3 regions of the Pseudarthrobacter sp. MDT1-56 genome follow, and region 2 is predicted to be linked to each of the others. Evidence: riboswitches for the same ligand, from Rfam matches in the RefSeq annotation. Region 2 holds a riboswitch; each other region holds the start of a gene.
What was found. A riboswitch is a leader RNA that binds a small molecule or an ion and turns the genes downstream of it on or off. The one in region 2 is predicted to bind cyclic di-AMP.
Positions count from the first base shown of each region.

Region 1: another riboswitch for cyclic di-AMP. It lies ahead of AC50YC_RS08565 (NlpC/P60 family protein); the one in region 2 lies ahead of AC50YC_RS15360 (NlpC/P60 family protein).
Region 3: another riboswitch for cyclic di-AMP. It lies ahead of AC50YC_RS10725 (aggregation-promoting factor C-terminal-like domain-containing protein); the one in region 2 lies ahead of AC50YC_RS15360 (NlpC/P60 family protein).

Region 1 covers NZ_JBWZCK010000005.1:53,592-59,691, reverse strand. The annotation lists gene mobA (molybdenum cofactor guanylyltransferase) at 1-68, opposite strand, end outside; gene AC50YC_RS08570 (HNH endonuclease) at 127-627, opposite strand; gene AC50YC_RS08565 (NlpC/P60 family protein) at 848-1,648, opposite strand; cyclic di-AMP (ydaO/yuaA leader) riboswitch at 1,958-2,127, opposite strand; gene AC50YC_RS08560 (M23 family metallopeptidase) at 2,265-3,086, opposite strand; cyclic di-AMP (ydaO/yuaA leader) riboswitch at 3,091-3,299, opposite strand; gene AC50YC_RS08555 (iron-dependent transcriptional repressor DtxR) at 3,448-4,143, opposite strand; gene serC (phosphoserine transaminase) at 4,410-5,537, shown strand; gene AC50YC_RS08545 (MFS transporter) at 5,582-6,100, opposite strand, start outside.
Region 2 covers NZ_JBWZCK010000011.1:22,111-28,210, reverse strand. The annotation lists gene AC50YC_RS15385 (hypothetical protein) at 1-1,885, opposite strand, end outside; gene AC50YC_RS15380 (hypothetical protein) at 1,943-2,242, opposite strand; gene AC50YC_RS15375 (hypothetical protein) at 2,346-2,495, opposite strand; gene AC50YC_RS15370 (AfsR/SARP family transcriptional regulator) at 2,532-3,026, shown strand; gene AC50YC_RS15365 (hypothetical protein) at 3,036-3,305, opposite strand; cyclic di-AMP (ydaO/yuaA leader) riboswitch at 3,507-3,677, shown strand; gene AC50YC_RS15360 (NlpC/P60 family protein) at 3,682-4,434, shown strand; gene AC50YC_RS15355 (dihydrofolate reductase family protein) at 4,492-5,079, opposite strand; gene AC50YC_RS15350 (serine hydrolase) at 5,623-6,100, shown strand, end outside.
Region 3 covers NZ_JBWZCK010000006.1:213,953-220,052, forward strand. The annotation lists gene AC50YC_RS10700 (DNA glycosylase AlkZ-like family protein) at 1-795, shown strand, start outside; gene AC50YC_RS10705 (nucleoside deaminase) at 831-1,334, opposite strand; gene AC50YC_RS10710 (phosphatase PAP2 family protein) at 1,406-2,248, shown strand; gene upp (uracil phosphoribosyltransferase) at 2,261-2,896, shown strand; gene AC50YC_RS10720 (VOC family protein) at 2,992-3,369, shown strand; gene AC50YC_RS10725 (aggregation-promoting factor C-terminal-like domain-containing protein) at 3,397-4,146, opposite strand; cyclic di-AMP (ydaO/yuaA leader) riboswitch at 4,148-4,305, opposite strand; gene AC50YC_RS10730 (sensor histidine kinase) at 4,458-6,050, opposite strand; gene AC50YC_RS10735 (response regulator transcription factor) at 6,054-6,100, opposite strand, start outside.

The DNA.
Region 1 (6,100 bases), on a different contig from region 2:
CCGGATTTGGGCACGCCTCCCAGCCGGGACGACCTGCCCCCGGACAGAATGACAGCGTCGAATTCCACCGGCCCAGCCTAACTGGCTATAGGTCCTGCCCTGGCGCAGCGGCCGGGGCGCGCCGTGTCAGGCAGCGGATTCCGGCAGGAGGAAGGGATCCCAGGCCGGGGTCGGCTTCTCGAGCTCCTTGATTTGCCAGGTCGTGCCCTTGGGCGGCGCGGGGCTGAAGCCGAGCTTCCAGCCCATTTCCCCCGGGGTGTGGTCGCCTTTGGCGTTGTTGCACCGCAGGCAGGCAGCGACGAGGTTTTCCCAGGAATCCGCACCGCCCCTGGATTTGGGCTGGACATGATCGATGGTGTGGGCGGCTTTGCCACAGTAGGCGCAGCGGTGTCCGTCCCGGCGGAGTACCCCGCGGCGGCTCACGGCCGTCACGGTGTTGTACCGGGGCCGGATGTAGCGATTCAGGAGAATCACCGACGGCCGGCCCAGGACGTCCTGCGGACCGACGACGGGATCGTCGCCTTCCGCCACGACACTGGCCTTTCCAGTCAGCACAAGGACGAGCGCCCGGCGGAAGGTCACAACCGCCAGCGGTTCATATCCAGCATTCAGAACGAGAGTGCGCATCCGCATACCTCTTCACGGCCGCACCCGCCAGGGGCACGAGGGCCGGCTGCCCTCTGCATGGTCGGGCTATGGATCGACAAAACAAGAGTAAACATGGAGATGCCAATTCACCGAATCTTTTTTGCCCGCCCCGCTCGTGTCCGCTGAAGTTCACGTCCTGGCAACGCAAAGGACCCCCGCCGAATGGCGGGGGTCCTTTGTGTTGCTAGCTGTCGCTGTCTTAGCCGCCGACGCGGATGAAGACCGGGCCGGAGCCGACGTTGACGCTCTGCAGGGAGGTGGTTCCACCGTTCCAGCCGCCGTGGACGGCCTTGCCGTTGCCGACGTAAACAGCGATGTGGGCCACGCCCGCGCCGCCGTTCTGGTAGTAAGCGAGGTCGCCCGGCTGTGCCTCGCCGGCGCTTACGGTGCGGCCGAGGGACAGGTAACCTGCCGGCCAGCCGTGGTAGTTGATGCCCGCAGCAGCCAGCGAGTTCGTGGCGAGGGCGGTGCAGTCCTGGCCCACGCCGAGCTGGGCGTAGGCGGCAGCGGCGATCGTGGCGCCCATGCCGCTGGCGACGGCCGGAGCCTTGGTGCTGGCGGCGGTGGTGCTGGCGGCCGTGGTGGCGGTGGCGCCGACCTTGGTGCTGGCGGTCTTGGCCGTGTTGGCAGCGTTGGCCGTGTTTGCTGTGGGAGCCTCCTGGACCTTCACTACAGGCTTCGGGGCTTCGACGACGGGGGCCGGGGTGGTGGTGACGGCCGGCTTCTCGAAGGAGATCGCGATGGTCGAAGCAGCCGAGATGGTCGCCGGGGCGGCCGATTGGACTTCGAGGGTGGAAGCGGAGGTGGACTCGCGCTGAACGTTGGCCTCAGCAGCGTTGGCTGCGATTCCGCTGGTCAGGACGAGGCCGGAGGCAGCAGCGATAACTGCGGCCTGGCGACCCATGCCACCGGCGTTGTCGCCGACGGTCTTGGCAATGACGGCCAGCGAGTTGGTCTTGGTGACCTCGGCGCGGTGCCGTGCGTTTGCACGAGTAGTCATTAAGTTCTCTCTTTCGTGATCCTGGGTCCGCGCTTTTTGGGCGCGGGCTGAGGACGCTCCGGCATCTTGGGGGTACGCCGGATCGCCCCGAAATGGGTTACTTAGCGAAGGGTGTACTGCGAAGACGCGCCAAAAGCGGGAACTGCTTGCAGGTGCATGGCCTGCGGGCCGGACTCAGCAGAGATTGAGTCGGCGGGGTGAGATCCGTTCCGGGCGCCGGCAAGGGCAACGCGGAGGTTGGATTTCAGCGGGCTCGTTAGAGCCGCGCAAGCGCGGTTAAGCGCAGCATTGTGGCGTGAAGACACGAAAGTAGCCTCTCCCAATGCCTGCGAGGTGAGCTGTCGGATTCGGATGGGAGTCACCCGGCCGCGCTGCTTCCTGGGAAGCTTTGCGACTTAACCCCAAGGCCTTCTTTCGAAGGCCAAAATTGGTTCCCCCGCCCCTGCCAGACGATGTAATGCGAACGGACCTTGAGCGGTGGCAGAGCTAGGCAATCCACTCAAGAGCGCCAACTTCGGAAAAGTTGGCGTAGGTCAAACGGTACAGCAGTTGGGGCTCAATGTCACATTCAGATCACGGCGTGTCACAGGAATGCGAGAGTGTCCCATCAGCTCGGTTAGAGCCAGCCGGTCGGATCGACGACTTCGCCGTTGATCATGACCTCAAAGTGAAGGTGGCAGCCGGTGGAGGCGCCGGTGGTGCCGCTCATCGCCACGACACCGCCGCGGGTGACCTGCTGGCCCACCTTGACGCTGGCTGAGGACAAGTGGTTGTAAGTGGTCTCCAGGCCGTTTCCATGGTCGATCACCACGCGGTTTCCGCCGCCGTGGGGATGCCATCCGGTGAAGGTTACGGTGCCGCTGGCGGCCGCAAGGACAGCGGTGCCGCACTGGACGGAATAGTCCTGTCCGCGGTGGAACTCTCCGGAACCACCGGTGATGGGGCTGACGCGGTAGCCGAAGGGCGACGAGGAATTCATTTGGACCAGGGGCGCCCCGAGGCTGCCGGAGGAGGCGGCGCGGGTGATGGAGCCGGCGGACTGGGCGCTCAGCAACTGCTTGAGCTTGCCGTCCGGGTCACCCTGGGTGGTGACGGCGGTGCGGTTGAAGTCAATTTTGGCCTCGGCGGCGGTGACATCCGGCTGGACCGCGGCAGAGACGGATTCGGCGGAGGTCCCGGCGTCGGTGGCCATGACGGGGCCCGTGGCGGGGACGGTGACGGTGAGGACCAGTCCCGTGGCAGCCAGTGCAATGCCAGCTTTTTGGCCGACGCCGCTGGCCGCGGCGAAGTCAGTCACCTGACGGAATGGGCTGCGGCGGCCTCGGCGTTCATCACGGTGCGCGTCGCGTGGGCGGTCTGCCGTGACGGCGACGGCCGGACGCGGCTCCGGAGCGGGACCGTGCGCACGACGGCGGCCCCTGGCGGTCTGGATGGTCAAGAACGGTTCCTCTCTGGAGAGCCTGCGAAGTTAGCTGTCGGATTCGGGTCAGAGAGATCAAAGACCCGGTCCGCTGTGGCAAGCATCCAGGCACAGAGGCATCAAGGGACTTCCCTGCTGGAGAGTGCTTGCCGCTGACGGACTTCACCCCAAGGCTGTTGAACAGCCGGAAGTGGTTCCCCCGCCCCTGCCAGAAGGTGGTTCTGCGTCTGATCCGCTGGCAGAGCTCGGCTCGGATCAGATAACGCTTTGGTATCGGTACTACTGATCAACTATAGGGGATTAAGCCGTGCAGTAATAAATCCGTTATCGACCTGTGCACAACTCATGGGTGGTCCCACGAGTTGCCGGTGATCGGTAGTTAACCGACGGTAACAAAGACGTGGGCAGCCACCTCGGGCGGGAGCTCAAGGGCCCCTTCGATGTCCGGCACGCGCACGGAGATGTACTCCCCCACTCGTTCCAGTGCCACCAAAGCGCCGGGTCGGATGCCGCCCTCATCAAGCTGGACGAGCAGTTCCGGTTCCACCTGGATGGGCTCGGCAAGCCGGTTGATCCTGACCCTGGAATCCGGCCCGTAGCCGGCCATGGCCTCAAGCAGGTTCACCACGCCGTCGGCGTAGGGCTGGGAAGGCAAGCCGCCCAGCTCCGCGAGGCCCGGGATCGGGTTGCCGTAGGGCGAAACAGTGGGATGGTTGAGCAGTTCGAAGATCCGCCGCTCCACCCGCTCACTCATGACGTGTTCCCAGCGGCAGGCTTCCTCATGGACGTAGGCCCAATCAAGCCCGATCACGTCGGCCAACAGCCGCTCGGCCAGGCGGTGCTTGCGCATGACCTCGATGGCACGTTTCCGGCCGGTTTCCGTCAGCTCGAGGTGGCGGTCGCCGGACACAACCACCAGCCCGTCGCGTTCCATCCGGCCGATGGTCTGGGAAACGGTGGGGCCGGAGTGGCGCAGCCGTTCGGCGATGCGGGCGCGGAGGGCGACAATGTTTTCTTCTTCAAGTTCCAGAATGGTCCGAAGATACATCTCGGTTGTATCGATCAGATCCGTCATTCAGCTCAGCTCCTCGAGCGCCGTCCTTGCGTGTTTCCCACCGTACCGCGTGCTGCAGGCGCCGTGGTGGGGTCCGCCGTACGTTCGCAGGCCAGCTTAGCCTATTTTGAATTACTCCGGATAATCTCAGTGACCGGACTATGACGGGCTTTTTTGCCTCCCCCGCCGGGCAGTCAGGCAGAATGAAACGCAAGGCTCCGCTGCAGCCACGCTGCCGGGCCATCTCCCGAGCCACACTTTTGTACCAGCCGAAAATTGGAGCCACTGTGAGCGACACCAGCATCACGATTCCCGCAAATCTCCTGCCCAAGGACGGCCGGTTCGGCGCCGGTCCGTCCAAGGTCCGACCGGAGCAGATGGAAGCTCTCGCCGCGGCGTCGCAGCTGCTCGGAACATCCCACCGCCAGGCACCGGTCAAGAACCTCGTGGGGTCGGTCCGGAACGGGCTCAGCCAGTTCTTCCGCGCCCCGGAGGGCTATGAGGTCATCCTGGGCGTCGGCGGATCGACGGCGTTCTGGGACGTTGCCAGCTTCGGCCTGGTGGAAAACAAGGCCCAGCACTTGTCCTTCGGCGAGTTTGGCTCGAAGTTCGCCTCCGCCACCGACAAGGCACCGTTCCTTGCTGACTCCAGCATTATCAAGTCCGAACCGGGCACCCGCCCGGCGGCCAAGGCCGAGGCCGGCGTCGATGTTTACGCATGGCCGCAGAATGAGACGTCCACCGGCGTTGCCGCTCCGGTCCAGCGTGTGGCCGGCGCCGATGCAGGATCACTCGTCCTGGTTGACGCTACCTCTGCTGCCGGCGGGCTGGATGTCGACGTCGCTGAAGCGGACGTCTACTACTTCGCCCCGCAGAAGAACTTCGCGTCCGACGGCGGCCTGTGGCTCGGGCTGTTCTCCCCCGCCGCGCTGGAACGCGCGGCGCGGATCAAGGCTGGCGGCCGCTGGATCCCGGACTTCCTGGACCTCCAGACGGCGATTGACAACTCGCGGCTGAACCAGACGTACAACACGCCGGCCCTGGCCACCTTGGTGACCCTCGACGCCCAGGTGCAGTGGCTCAACGCGAACGGCGGACTGGACTTCGCCTCGGCACGGACCACGGATTCAGCCGGCCGCATCTACCGCTGGGCCGAGGCTTCGGCATACGCCACGCCGTTCGTGACGAAGGCTGAGGACCGTTCCAACGTCATCGCGACGATCGACTTCGACGACTCCATCGACGCCGCGGAAATCGCGAAGGTGCTCCGGGCCAACGGCATCGTGGACACCGAGCCGTACCGCAAGCTGGGCCGCAACCAGCTCCGCATCGCAACCTTCGTGGCGATCGAGCCGGACGATGTGTCCGCGCTGCTGGAGTGCATCGACTTCGTCGTGGGCGAACTGAAGAAGTAGCTTCCCACGCAACGGAGGCGCTGCGGCGTCAGCGTTCCTCAGCGTCAGCGTTCGGCGGCGTCGTCAGGGTCCTGTCCCCGGGCGGCGCCGCCGGCGTCGGGGCCGGTTGCGCTCCCCGGGGCGGCGGACACCACCCGGAAGTGGCGCAGCCCGCGCGCGCGCCGGTCGAACCGGATCCGCAGTCGCCTGGCCCGGACAATCCACACCAGACCGATCAGGGCCGCGATCAGCCCGGAGGCCGCCGCAACGCTCAGGGACCAGCGGGGACCGGCGACGTTGGCGACCCACCCCACGAACGGGGCACCGATGGGCGTGCCGCCCATAAAGATCGCCATATAGAGCGCCATCACCCGGCCGCGCATCACGGGGTCCGTGGTGGTCTGCACGTAGCCGTTGGCGCTCGTCATCATGGTGATGGCGAAGAGCCCCACCGGGACCAGCGCGACGCCGAACCAGAAGTAGCTGGGGGCCAGCGCAGCGATGCCGGAGGTGACGCCGAAGGCTCCGGCCGCCCCGAAAATGATCCGCAGCCGGGGCTTCTTGCGGCCTGCGGACAGCAGGGC
Region 2 (6,100 bases):
CCAGCATCTGCTGGGCCTGCCGTTCCGAAAGCCTCAGCTGGACCCGCAGCCGCCGTCGGGAGGGTTCCAGCAGCACCATGAGCCGTCGGGCCAACCGCTGCTTGGCCCTGCCACGCGCCATGGCGGCCGACCGGATCCGGAAGTAGCGCCGGCCAATCCTGGGCCGCTGCCTGCCGATGGCCGGAGCCGGCCCGGACCGCCGGCCGAGGGCCGGCTCGCCAAGGAGCAGTCCCGCGACCTCCGGGGTGAGCAGCTGGAACTCCGCGGCGTCCGCCGTTTCGGCCTCGTCCGGGGCTTCATCCTGGGTCAGGTGGCCGAACTGGGTTCCCGGGATGGCCTCATAGAGGTCCACCTCCGCTTCCAGCGGCCAGCGGCGGACACCCCGGTCGAGAAGATGGCCTTCGAGGGTGCCGCCGTCGGACCAGTTGATGGCCCTGGCGGCCTGGCGGCTGATCCGCACCGGGAAGACCCTGGTGTATTTGCGGTAACGGTACCGGGGACGTGCGGACCGTGGCATCAGCAGCCAGACCCCGCCTTCGCCGGCCGTTTCCCGCTCCGGGAGGTCGTGGTGCAGGATCTTGTCCGGCAGGTATGCGGCAGCCGATTCCACGAAGGCCTCCTGGATGGCTGCCGCGAGCTGCAGCTGGTCCTCGAAGACCTCCTCGGGCAGTTCCATCAGCCTCAGGACGGTGCCCTCCACCGTGGACGCCACCGCCTCACCGGAGAGCAGACGCTCCGACTCAGCCTCGGTCTCGAAGCCGAAAACCCTCAGGCCAAGGTCAGCGACCGGCGTCGCAATCAGCTTGGCAGGGCCGGCACCGATCAGCCCCTTGGTGAGGCCCGCAATAACGCCCGCCACGAACTTGACCACCCGTTGCCGGCCGATGATCGATATACCCAGCTTGATCAGGGGCTGCACGGCCATGACAGCGGGCAGGAACTGTTCGATTTCAGCTTCCGGGCTGCTGCCTTCGGGCAGTTCCGCGAGCCGCTCGGCGAACCTGGCGCGGGCCGCCTCCAGGGCGGCAACAGCATCCGCGGACTCGTACTCGCGCGGCTCGAAGAAACTCTCACCGAGTTCCTCCTCGGCTTCGGGAGCGTACAGCAGAGACGCGACTTCGAGCTCAAAAACCTCCGCGAGCCCTTCAGCGGAGGCGTGATCCTCGGCTTCGGCCTCGGCGACTCCCAGTTTGGCGGCCAGTTTGCGGGCCAACGGCCTGACACTGGCCGGCAGCCGGTTCATGGCGGAACTGATGACACGCTTGAGCAGGGGCCTGACCAGGCCTTTGAGCTTGTTCAGCAGAAGACCAATGGGAAGGACCTTGCCGACTGCCGCGATACCCTTCTTGACCAGCCCGACAGCGCCGCGCGCCAGCTTCTTTCCGGCCCGGATAAGGCCGCCGATGAAACCCTCATAGCCGGAGAGCCCGTACTGGGACTCGTTGCTGGCGGCCTCCAGGAGCTGTTCAAACTCCTGGGCCGGCAACCCGTAGACATCGGCCGTCACGAGACGTTCAGCGAACCCGTCCAGGGCGCGTTCGGCCTCCGCGGCGATCGGCTCCACCCAGTCCTCCAGCGAGGCGCGGGTATCCGCCTCGGCCGGCAGCGAGGACCAGTTCCGCTGATCCGCCAACTGGTGGGCCGCAGCGTCGTTGATGAGCTGGTCCAGGGCGTCCACAAAATCTTCGTCTTCGAGTTCCGTATAGAACGCCGCGGCCTCTTCGACCTCCGGGGCGAAGGCCTCCGTCATGAACCTGGCCGGGAAGGGCGTGTTCAAGACCGCCTCCGGGGCGGCGGCCTGGGCAAAAGCTGGGGTCGCGGGAGGCTCGGCCAATGACAGGCCAGAGAACAGAGTCTCGCCGGTGAAGCCGGACTGTGCGTCCATGACACCCTCCTTACGGGATATTGTTTTCAGCTTCGGGGACTTCTGTGTTTTCCACCGTCAATCTTCTGTCTCCATTCCCGTCACCGGCTCATTTTCAAGCTCGGCAATAAGTGCTTCGAGCAACATAACGAGTTCGACAGTCCCGGAAACCACCCATTCCCGCCGGCTGCCGTTTGCGGTCCGTACCCGAATAAACACCCCTTGTGGGTTCCGCCAGAGGCGCAGTAATATCACGGAACAATCGGCTTTCATGGCGGAAATGATCCGCCCAAGTTCCTTCCTAGACGTCAACGCTGCGTAGCAATGTTGCCGATCGCCGCGTATGCCGTGGCCGTTTCCTGAATCTTTCCGCGTCATATCTCCGTGGGGTAATAAAATGACGTCTGCAGTAAGTCAAAGTTCCGTCGCAGATTCGGAATCGGAAGGTCAACCGGGCCTGCTCCTCTTGAACGGTTTTTCCCTATTGCTCGCGCATAAAGAGCTTCAGCTGCCCATTCATGCCCAGCGCGTCCTGGCGTTTCTTGCAATTGCCCGCCAGGACGGTGTGAAATGTTCCCGGCAGGCGGTAATAGCTAAATTGTGGGCGGATTCCAGCGCGGATCATGGCCACGGAAGCCTCCGCACTGCGCTGTGGAGAATCCGTTCGGTGCACGGGTCCCTCATTTCTGCGGGCCGAAGCGAACTGGCGCTCGGCGACGGCGTGGTGACGGATCTCCAGTTGTGCCGGGCGCAGGCCGCCAGGCTGCTGGCACCCGGCGGGGACTTGTCGGTCGACGACACCAACAGCTCGCCGCTGACCGGGGACCTGTTGCCGGAGTGGGATGAAGACTGGCTTCTGATAGAGCGGGAACGCCTTCGCCAGGTGCAGTTGCACGCACTGGAGGCACTGGCGGTCCGGCTGCGAACCCTGGGCCGCTATCCGGAAGCAATCGATGCGGCGCTGCGGGCCAAGGCCATCGAGCCGCTCCGTGAATCCGTGCACGCCGTCCTTATCGATATCTGCCTCGATGAGGGGAACGTCGCTGCCGCCCATGAGTACCTTCGGCAATACAGTTCGTTGCTGTGGACCGAGCTGGGATTGCGGCCATCGCCGAGGCTGCTGGAGCGGGTCCGTGGCGTGTCCCGGGTTCCCCGCCAGTGAGGATCGGGCTCAGCGTCCCGGCCGGCGTTCCACCACGGCATAGGCCTTTTCGTCGAAGAATTCCCAATCCGTGATCACCATAAAGCCGAGGGCATCCACGCGGTCGTTCAGGACATGCACGTCAAAGCCGCCGTCACGGGGTTCGGCGTCCCAGGTGGACACGTGGACCTCCCCGTTTTCCAGCACCAGCAGCTCGGTGTTGACATTGAAGTCCGCCGGCGGCTGACTGCTCAGCTGGCAGATGGCGACACAGTGCCTGATGACGTCGGGACTGTCCATTTTGGGCCTCCGCTTCGGGGGAACGGTGATGGCATCATCCTATGCCCGCGGCGGGGTCCGGCGGGGCCGGCCGGACGCCGGTCACCACCGCCCGCCACTGTGCCGATGTGACACTCCGTAATCATTCCGTTACCGTTGTTAGGTGCCTGTTGTTTCCGAGACGGGCTCTCCCCAGCCGATTGCCTAACTCTGCCGCGGCTTGGGGATAACTCGCAGCAACGTCCGGCAGAGACGGGGAAACCAATTTTGACCCGCTGTTCTCCAGGGGTCTTGGGGTGAAGCCGCACGGCCCGTCATGATCGGGCCAGCGTGCGGCCGGGTGCCTCCCATCCGAATCCGACAGCTCACCTCGCAGGCATTGGGAGAGGCTTCTTCAATGACTTTTAGCAATACCCGTGCGCCCAAACGCGCCGATCTTCGCAGCAAACGCCGCGCCGCCGGTACCATCGGCCGCCAGGCCGCAGTTCTTGTAGCCGCTTCCGGAATGGTGCTCAGCGGCGCCATGGCCGCGAATGCAGCCGATGCACCGACCGAGCGGGATTCCGCACCGGCGTCGTCCGTTGACGTCCAAGGCCTGGTTTCCGCGCCGGTCATGGCGGACTCCGCCGTCCAGATCACGTTCGAGCGCCCGGCCGTTGAGACTGCTCCGGCTCCCGTGGTCGAGGCACCCAAGCCTGTCGCCGCTCCGAAGGCACCGGCAGCTAAGGCCCCGGCGGCACCCGCCCCGGCGCCTGCCCCCGCTGCCGCCGCCAAGGCGACGGTGAAGGTCCAGGCCGCACCCGCCCCCGCCGCTGCCGCCCCGGCGGCCGGTGGAGTCAACGCCACCCTGCTGGCCGTCGCGTACGGCCAGATCGGCATCACGCAGGACTGCACCGCCGTGGTGGAGAAGGCCCTGAACGCTGCCGGTATCGCGGTCGGTGACATCGGCCCGACGGCCTTCATGAAGTACGGCAAGGTCGTCGCTGATCCCCAGCCCGGCGACATCATCGTCCAGTCCGGCCACGTCGCCATCTACGCCGGCAACGGCCAGGCCATCAGCGGCGGCATGAACGGCGTCAACGCCACCATGACGCACCCGCTGTCCTGGCTGACCGCCACCGGTCCCGTGACGTTCGTCCGCGCCGGCTAGCAGCACCGCTCACAGCATGTCGAAGGCCGGTCGATCGGTTGCCTTGGGGGCAGCAGATCACCGGCCTTCAGCTTGCCCGGGGTCCGGCTCCGATGCATACCTCAGCAACACCACACCGTTGCCGAACGGACGGCTCTCCAGCAGCCTCAGTGGCGTCATCACGTCCGTCTCCTGGAAAAGGGGCGTGCCCCGTCCGACCAGGACCGGGTGCACATAGATCCGATACTCGTCGATCAGCCCGAGCCGTCTGAAAGACGCGGACAGATTGGCGCCGCCCAGCGCCAGATCACCGCCGGGCTCTTCCTTGAGCCTCGCAATGTCCTCGGCGACGACGTCGCGCACCACCTCGGTATGCCACCCGGCCGACGCCAGGGTCCTGGAGTAGACGATTTTCGGCATGTCCCGCCAGATCCCCGCGAAGTCGGCCTCCGTGGGGGTGCTTGAGGGGTCCTGGTCGGCCGTCGGCCAGTAGTCGGCCATCAGTTCATAGCTGACACGGCCGTCCAGGAAAGCGCCCATGGTCCGGAGTTCATCGTTGAAGTGGCGGTGCAGTTCATCATCCACCCGGTGCCAGCTCAGGTCCCGGTCCGGACCCTCTATGAATCCGTCCAGGGATACCTGCATCATCAGGATGACCTTGCGCATCACGGGCTCCTTTCCGAAACTGCCGGCCGGGGTTCCAGCGTACGCCGCGCCCCGCAGCTGCGGCAGGGGACGGGAAGGTCCGACGCCGGGCGGCAGCTTATTGCCGTTCCGGAGTTCACCCCGCCTGCGGCCGTGTCAAAGTGATCCTGACCGGCAGCATCTTGCCGAATGTGGCGGCTTCCGGCGCCGCAGCTGCCGGGATCCGGCTCGAGGACCTGCCTTTTACGGGCTCTCCGTTGCACGGGGCACAGCGGGAACTTCGTTTCCGTCGGCAGGAGCTAGCCGGCTGATCCAGGGTCCCGCGGGCGTGGCCCCTTGCGCTCAGGCCCTGCCGGTAGAAGAATGCAGGAAATTTGAAGCCGCGCCGCGGTTCTTTACTTTCGGAGGAAACGCATGCCCAAGAGCCTGCCTGTGGCGTCAGCCGACGTCACGCCCCCGATGATGTCCCGGGGCTGAAGCCTAGTGGAATCCTGGGGCCCCGGCCGGCACTACAGCAGCGGCCGACACACACATGAGGCGGCACAGGGATCCGGGCCGCGCCTGTTGAGCCGCTTGGGCGGGATCCGCCCGCAGTTCCTGATCGCGCTGGTTACCGTTCTTGGCCTGATCACGGCCGGGGCCGTTTACGGCACCATCCAGGGCCGGGGTCCGTCCGACGCCGGGGCCGCGCCGGCTACGTCCGCGTCAGCCCCAGCAGGTTCCGCCGGAGCAGCCGACCCGTTGTCCGCCGCCGGCTCGAGCGAGAGCGGCGGAACGCCCACGGCAGTACCCCCGACGCCGTCACCCGCCGCCGTCACGCCCGCCGCGCCCGCCATCGGGCCGGCGCTGGACGCGGAAATCAACGCCGTGATCGCGGCCTACAGCGGCTACCAGGTGGGCGTTGCCCTGATCGATGTGGCTGACGGGGCGGTGCACGAATACGGGGTCAAGACCAAGTTCGTGGCCGCGAGCACCGGGAAGATCCTCGCCGCCGCCGCCTACTACCATCTGGTGGAAACCGGCAAGGCCTCGCTGGGAACCC
Region 3 (6,100 bases), on a different contig from region 2:
CAGCTCAAGGACGAACTGGGCGAATCCGTGCGGAACCTCGGCGAGGAAGGCAAACGGAAGGGCGCCACCACCACGCTGCCCACGGCCCTGGGCATCCTGCAGTCCCAGGGTCGGATCCGCCGGGTGCCGGCCACCGGCCGGCTCGACCAGCAGCGCTACGCCTACGAACTGTGGAACCTGCCGCCCAGCCCGCTCGACGACGACCAGGCCCGCACCGAATTGGTCCGCCGCTACCTGGGCTGGACCGGAGGGGCCACCTTCAAACAGTCGCAGTGGTTCACCGATTTCACGGTGGCCCAGAGCAAGGCGGCGCTGGCCGCGGTCGGCGCGGTGGAGGTTCCCACCGCCGCCGGGGAGACGCTCTGGATGCTGCCCGACGACGTCGACCAACTCGCCGAGTTCCAGGAACCGGACGACGAGCAGATCCAACTGCTCGCCGGAACGGACTCCCTCGCGCTGCTGCGGCGCAATGCCGCCGAGCTGCTGGCCGAGGAGGACCAGCACACGAACACCCTGGGTTCGCTGGCGCTGCAGGCGGACCTCCCGGACCATCCCATCGTCGACCGGGGACGGATCATCGGGCTGTGGCAGTACGATCCTGGCAAGGAACAAATCGTGCCCTGGGTGTTCCGCACCCCCACGGACGCGGTGACCCGGCGGATCGCCGAAGTCGAGGCTTGGATCCGGGAGGACCTCGGCGACTTCCGGGCCTTCAGCCTCGACTCACCGGCCACCCGGCAGAAACGAATCGACAACCTCGCGGCAGCCGCAACAGGCTCCGCCGCCGTCAGCTAGCCCCGGGATCCCCAGGAGCGGGGGAGCGGCGAGACTCAGGCGCCGCGGTGTCCTGCAAAGAAGTCCTGCAGCAACGCCGCGCACTCCTGCTCCCTGACCCCGCCGAACACTTCCACCCAGTGGTTGAGGCGGCGCTCGCGGAGGATATCGAAGACGGAGCCGGCGGCCCCGGCCTTCTCGTCCCAGGCGCCGAACACCACCCGTGGAATCCGGGCCAGCACCACCGCCCCGGCGCACATGGCGCAGGGCTCCAGCGTCACCACCAGGGTGCAGTCCGCCAGCCGCCAGCCGTCACCGGTGCTCCCGTCCTGGGCGCTGAGTTCCTGCAGCCGCGCCGCGGCCCCGCGGATGGCGACCATCTCCGCGTGCGCCGTCGGGTCCCCGAGGGCCTCCCGTTCGTTGCGGCCGCTGCCGAGCACGGTGCCGTCGGGTCCGATGACGACGGCGCCGATGGGCACGTCCGCCGTGGCCAGCGCGGCACGCGCCTCAGTGAGGGCAAGACCCATCCATTCGGCATGGCGGGGCTCGGGGGAAGTCATTAGTCAATGATAGTTTCGATAGTAAGCACGCTGTGCAGCACAGCTGCCGGCAACGACATTCGGGAGACATCGTGAGTACCGGGATAGAGAGCTGGTTGACGCAGCGCTGGGGAAAATGGGTGGTGCCCTACGCGGCGCTGTGGGTCACCATGCTCATCGGCGGCGTCGTCGTGGTGGTCCTGGCGCTGCTGAGTGCCGAGGTTTATGACGATGTGGTGGACGACGCCGGCCTGGCGAACCTGGACAAGCCCACCCTGGGGATGATGGAACAGCTCCGCAGTCCCGGCCTCGACTCGTTCGTGACGGGGTTCACCAACATCGGGGGCGGGATCGGGATGCCCATTCTGGGTAGCCTCCTCACCGCGTGGCTCATCTGGACCAGCCGGACCTGGCGGCCATTGATCCTGATCGGGGGTGCCGCAGCAGTCTCCGTGACAGCCACCTCGCTGGGCAAGACGCTGATCGGCAGGACCCGCCCGGACCACGCCGACGCCGTCCCGCCCTTCGAATCCTCGCCCTCGTTTCCGAGCGGCCACACGCTCAACACCACGGTAGTGATCGGGCTCGTTGTGTACCTCGCTTGTCTGCAGATCCAACGCACCGCAGCCCGGGTCAGCCTGATAGTGGCCGGCGGGGCCTTCATCTTCGCGATGGGCATGAGCAGGGTCTATCTGGGCCACCACTGGATGACGGATGTGATCATCGGGTGGGTGCTGGGTCTGGCCTGGGTCGGCATCGTGATCCTGGCGCACAGGCTGTTCCATGTGATCCGGCACCGCGAGCATGCCGGCCCCGCGCCCACATTCGACCATCCGGCGCACCTGCGCGACGGCGCCGCAAGCGGGAGTACTCCGGAGGACAGCGACGACGTCGGCGCCCGCGGTCCCACGGGCAGGCCCCCAGCCGCCGGGTGATAGTTTTGACCCATGCGCACTCTCGTTGTGGACCACCCGCTGGTCGCCCATAAGCTCACCGTTCTGCGGGACAAGAACACCCCGTCCCCGGTCTTCCGCCAGCTCACCGAGGAACTCGTCACGCTCCTGGCGTACGAGGCCACCCGCGACGTCCGCACCGAACCGGTGACCATCGAGACGCCGGTCAGCACCACCATCGGCACCGCCTTCACCAAGCCCACCCCGTTGGTGGTCCCCATCCTCCGGGCCGGACTCGGCATGCTCGAGGGCATGACCAAGCTGGTTCCCACGGCTGAAGTCGGATTCCTGGGCATGGCCCGCGATGAAGAGACCCTGGACATCATCACCTACGCAGAGCGTCTCCCCGAAGACCTCACCGACCGTCAGATCTTCGTCCTGGACCCCATGCTCGCCACCGGCGGCACGCTGCGCGAGGCCATCAAGTTCCTCTTCAAGCGCGGCGCTTCCGACGTCACCTGCATCTGCCTGCTGGCCGCCCCGGAAGGCCTGGCGAAACTCGAAGAAGAGCTCGCCGATGCCAACGTGACGATTGTGCTCGCCTCGATCGACGAGAAGCTCAACGAGAAGTCCTACATCGTGCCGGGCCTGGGCGACGCCGGCGACCGCCTCTACGGCGTGGCCGGCTAGTCCAGCCGCCCGGCGTCGGACCTGCCCTCGCGGCCGGACCCTCGCGCGGGGCCCCGGCCTACCGGAATGCCCCGCCCGGTACTAGCCTGAGCCCCATGGACTGGAAACTTGAACTTGTCTTTGTTCCGGTGTCCGATGTGGACCGCGCGAAGGATTTCTACGTCAACAAGGTGGGCTTTAATGCCGACTTCGACGAGCGGCCCATGGAGGGCATCCGATTCGTCCAGCTGACCCCGCCGGGCTCCGGCTGCTCGATCGCCATCGGCGAGGGCCTCACGGACGCCCCGCCGGGCACCGCCCCCAGCCTTCAGCTCGTGGTCAGCGACATCCAGGCCGCCCACCAGCAGCTTAGGGACAACGGCGTGGACGTCAGTGACGTCGATGTCCAGGACTGGGGGCATTTTGTCCACTTCGCCGACCCTGACGGCAACAAATGGGCGGTGCAGTACCTCCCCAACCGTCCCGCCGGCTAAGCCGGCTGGTCTGGCTGTGCCCGGGGTTTAGTACCAGTTGTTGGCGTAGTGGAAGTTCAGGGCGCCACACGGTGAGCCGTAGCGATCCTCGATGTACTCCAGTCCCCAGTTGATCTGGGTGCGGTAGTTCGTCCGGTAGTCGGCGCCCGCGCTGGCCATCTTTTCGGCCGGCAGCGACTGGACCACGCCGTAGGCGCCGCTGCTCGGGTTCGTGGCAGTGGTCTCCCAGTCCGACTCCTTGGTCCAGAGCTTCATCAGGCACTGCATCTGGCTCGGGGCCCAGCCATAGGAGCCCAGCTGGCTGGCCGCGTACGCCTGCGCGCCCGCAGGATCATTGACCGCAACGGGGGCGGGCGCAGGGGCAGGTGCCGGAGCAGGCTCGGGTGCCGGAGCAGGGGCCAGGGCTGCCGGGGCCGGCGCCACCTCGGCCGCCGGGGCTGGGGCGTCGCCGGTGGGGAGGACGGCCTGGTTCTCGACCCGGACACGTTCAAAATCAAGGTGTGTCAGCGGATCCGCCGTGGCGGCTGCCTGCTTGGAACTGTCCGCGCCGGCGTTGCGGGTGGACGTCTCGGACGCCTGGCCGGCGGCGCCGGCCCCCACGAGCACCGCGCAGGCGGCCACAATGACGGCCGCCCGGCGGCCGGCCGAGCCGGCGTTGTGGGCAAACCGGGCCAGGGCTGAAGCGGGCTTGGCTGGTTCGGCGCGGTGGCGCGAATGCTGGGAGCCCGTCGTCGGTGCGGCGCCGTCAGAGCGCGTTTGTGCCTTGGAATCAGTCATGAGTGCCTCTCAACGCCTGCGGAGTTAGCTGTCGGGTTCGGGTGAGGTCACCCGGCCGCACGGAAACTCACGTGTCGGCTTCACCCCAGGGGTGCGATGTGCAGAAATGCCCGGGAACTCTGGGTCCCCCGCCTCTGCCTGGTCCAGCGGAATCCGAGAGGCGGCAGAGCTTGGCGTGCATCCGGATATACGGCCCAGTGATGACCGCACCCTAAAAACCGTACAGGAGTTGGACGCCTATGTCACATTTCGGTAACAGGAAATCCGACGGCGGCGGGGCAGCTTGCGCATTGCCCAGCGACGGAGCGTCCTCACGCGGCGGGTGGAGCCTCCGGCAGCCGGACGGTGAACTCGGTCCGGCCGGGCACTGAGACCACGCCGACAGTCCCGCCATGGGCCGCGACAATCGACTGCACGATCGACAATCCCAGCCCGCTGGTTCCCTCGGCGGAGGCGCTTGTGGCGGGGGCCGCGGTGGTGGCGACCGCGGCGGCTGCCTCGGGCGACCGCGGCGGGTGTAGCGGACGCCGCGGGAGGGACCCCCTGCCGGCTGCCGGCGTCGTGAGGTAAACCGGATTCTTGCGGGATGCGTCCGCACGCGTGAAGCGGGCAAAGACGCGGTCCACGAACTCGGGGGCGATCCCCGGGCCGTTGTCCGTCACGGTCACCACGGCATGTCCGTCCGGGGACCGCTTCACGCCGGTCACCACCGTCGTGCCGGGGCCGGTGTGCTTGCGCGCGTTGGAGAGCAGATTCGCCAGCACCTGATGCAGCTGGGTCGCGTCACCGCGGATCACCACCGGCTCTTCCGGGAGTTCCAGATGCCAGACCCGGTCCGGGGCCATGACCTTCTCGTCGCTGACCGTCTCGATGGCCAACTGGGTGAGGTCCACCTCGCTGAGCTTGAGCGGCTGGCCCTCATCCAGCCGGGCAAGCAGAAGCAGGTCCTCCACCAGGGTGGTCATACGCTCGGACTGGCTCTGCACCCGGGCCAGGGACTTCTGGCCGTCGGGGGTGAAATGCTCGGTCATCCGCATCAGCTCGGTGTAACCGCGGATGGCGGTCAAAGGGGTGCGCAGCTCGTGCGAGGCATCCGCGACAAACTGGCGGACCTTCATCTCGCTCTTCTGCCGGGCTTCGAGGGCATTGGAGACGTTGTCCAGCATCATGTTCAGTGCGTGGCCAACACTGCCCACCTCGGTTCCCGGATGCGCTGCGGACGCCGGCACCCGCACGGCCAGTCCCACCTCTCCGGCGTCGAGCGGCAGCCGGGAGACCTGGGTCGCGACCTGGGAGAGCTGATCGAGCGGCTTCATGGTCCGGCGGATCAGCGCCGTCCCGGCCAGGCCGATGACCACCAGTCCGCCGGCGGACACGAGCACCATGGTCCACACCATGGTGGCCAGCGTGTTCTGCTTCTCTGCGAGCGGCAGGCCGGTCACGATCACGTCCCCGCCCGCCTCGGCGGCAACCAGCCGGTAGGCGCCGGCGGACAGGGTCCGGTCCACCGGCTCGAGCCACGGCGTGAGCTCCAGGAGAATCTCGTCGTCCTCGTCGGTGAGGGATTCCCGGGTGGCATCTTCGGAGAGGAAACCGGCACTGCGGACCGAATCGTCATCGATTCTCGCGTTCAGGGTGCCGATGGGCAGGCCCCGCGCCTCGAGGGGATCGGAGCGGCCGGAGCGGCCAAACTCGCGGGCACGGACCGCTGCCTGCTGCAGCTGGGTGTCGAGCTGCTTGGTCAGAAAGAAGTCCATCGAGGCATAGCTGACAATACCGACGGCGCCGCAGATCGCCACGAGCAGCGCCATGGCGACCAGGACGAGCCGGGTGCGCAGGTGCCAGGTGGACGGGTTGCGCCAATTGAACCCGGAGGGGCGGAACCCGGCGGAGCGCTCAGGCACGGATCAGTCCGCCGGTTTCAGGACGTAGCCGGCGCCGCGCACCGTGTGGA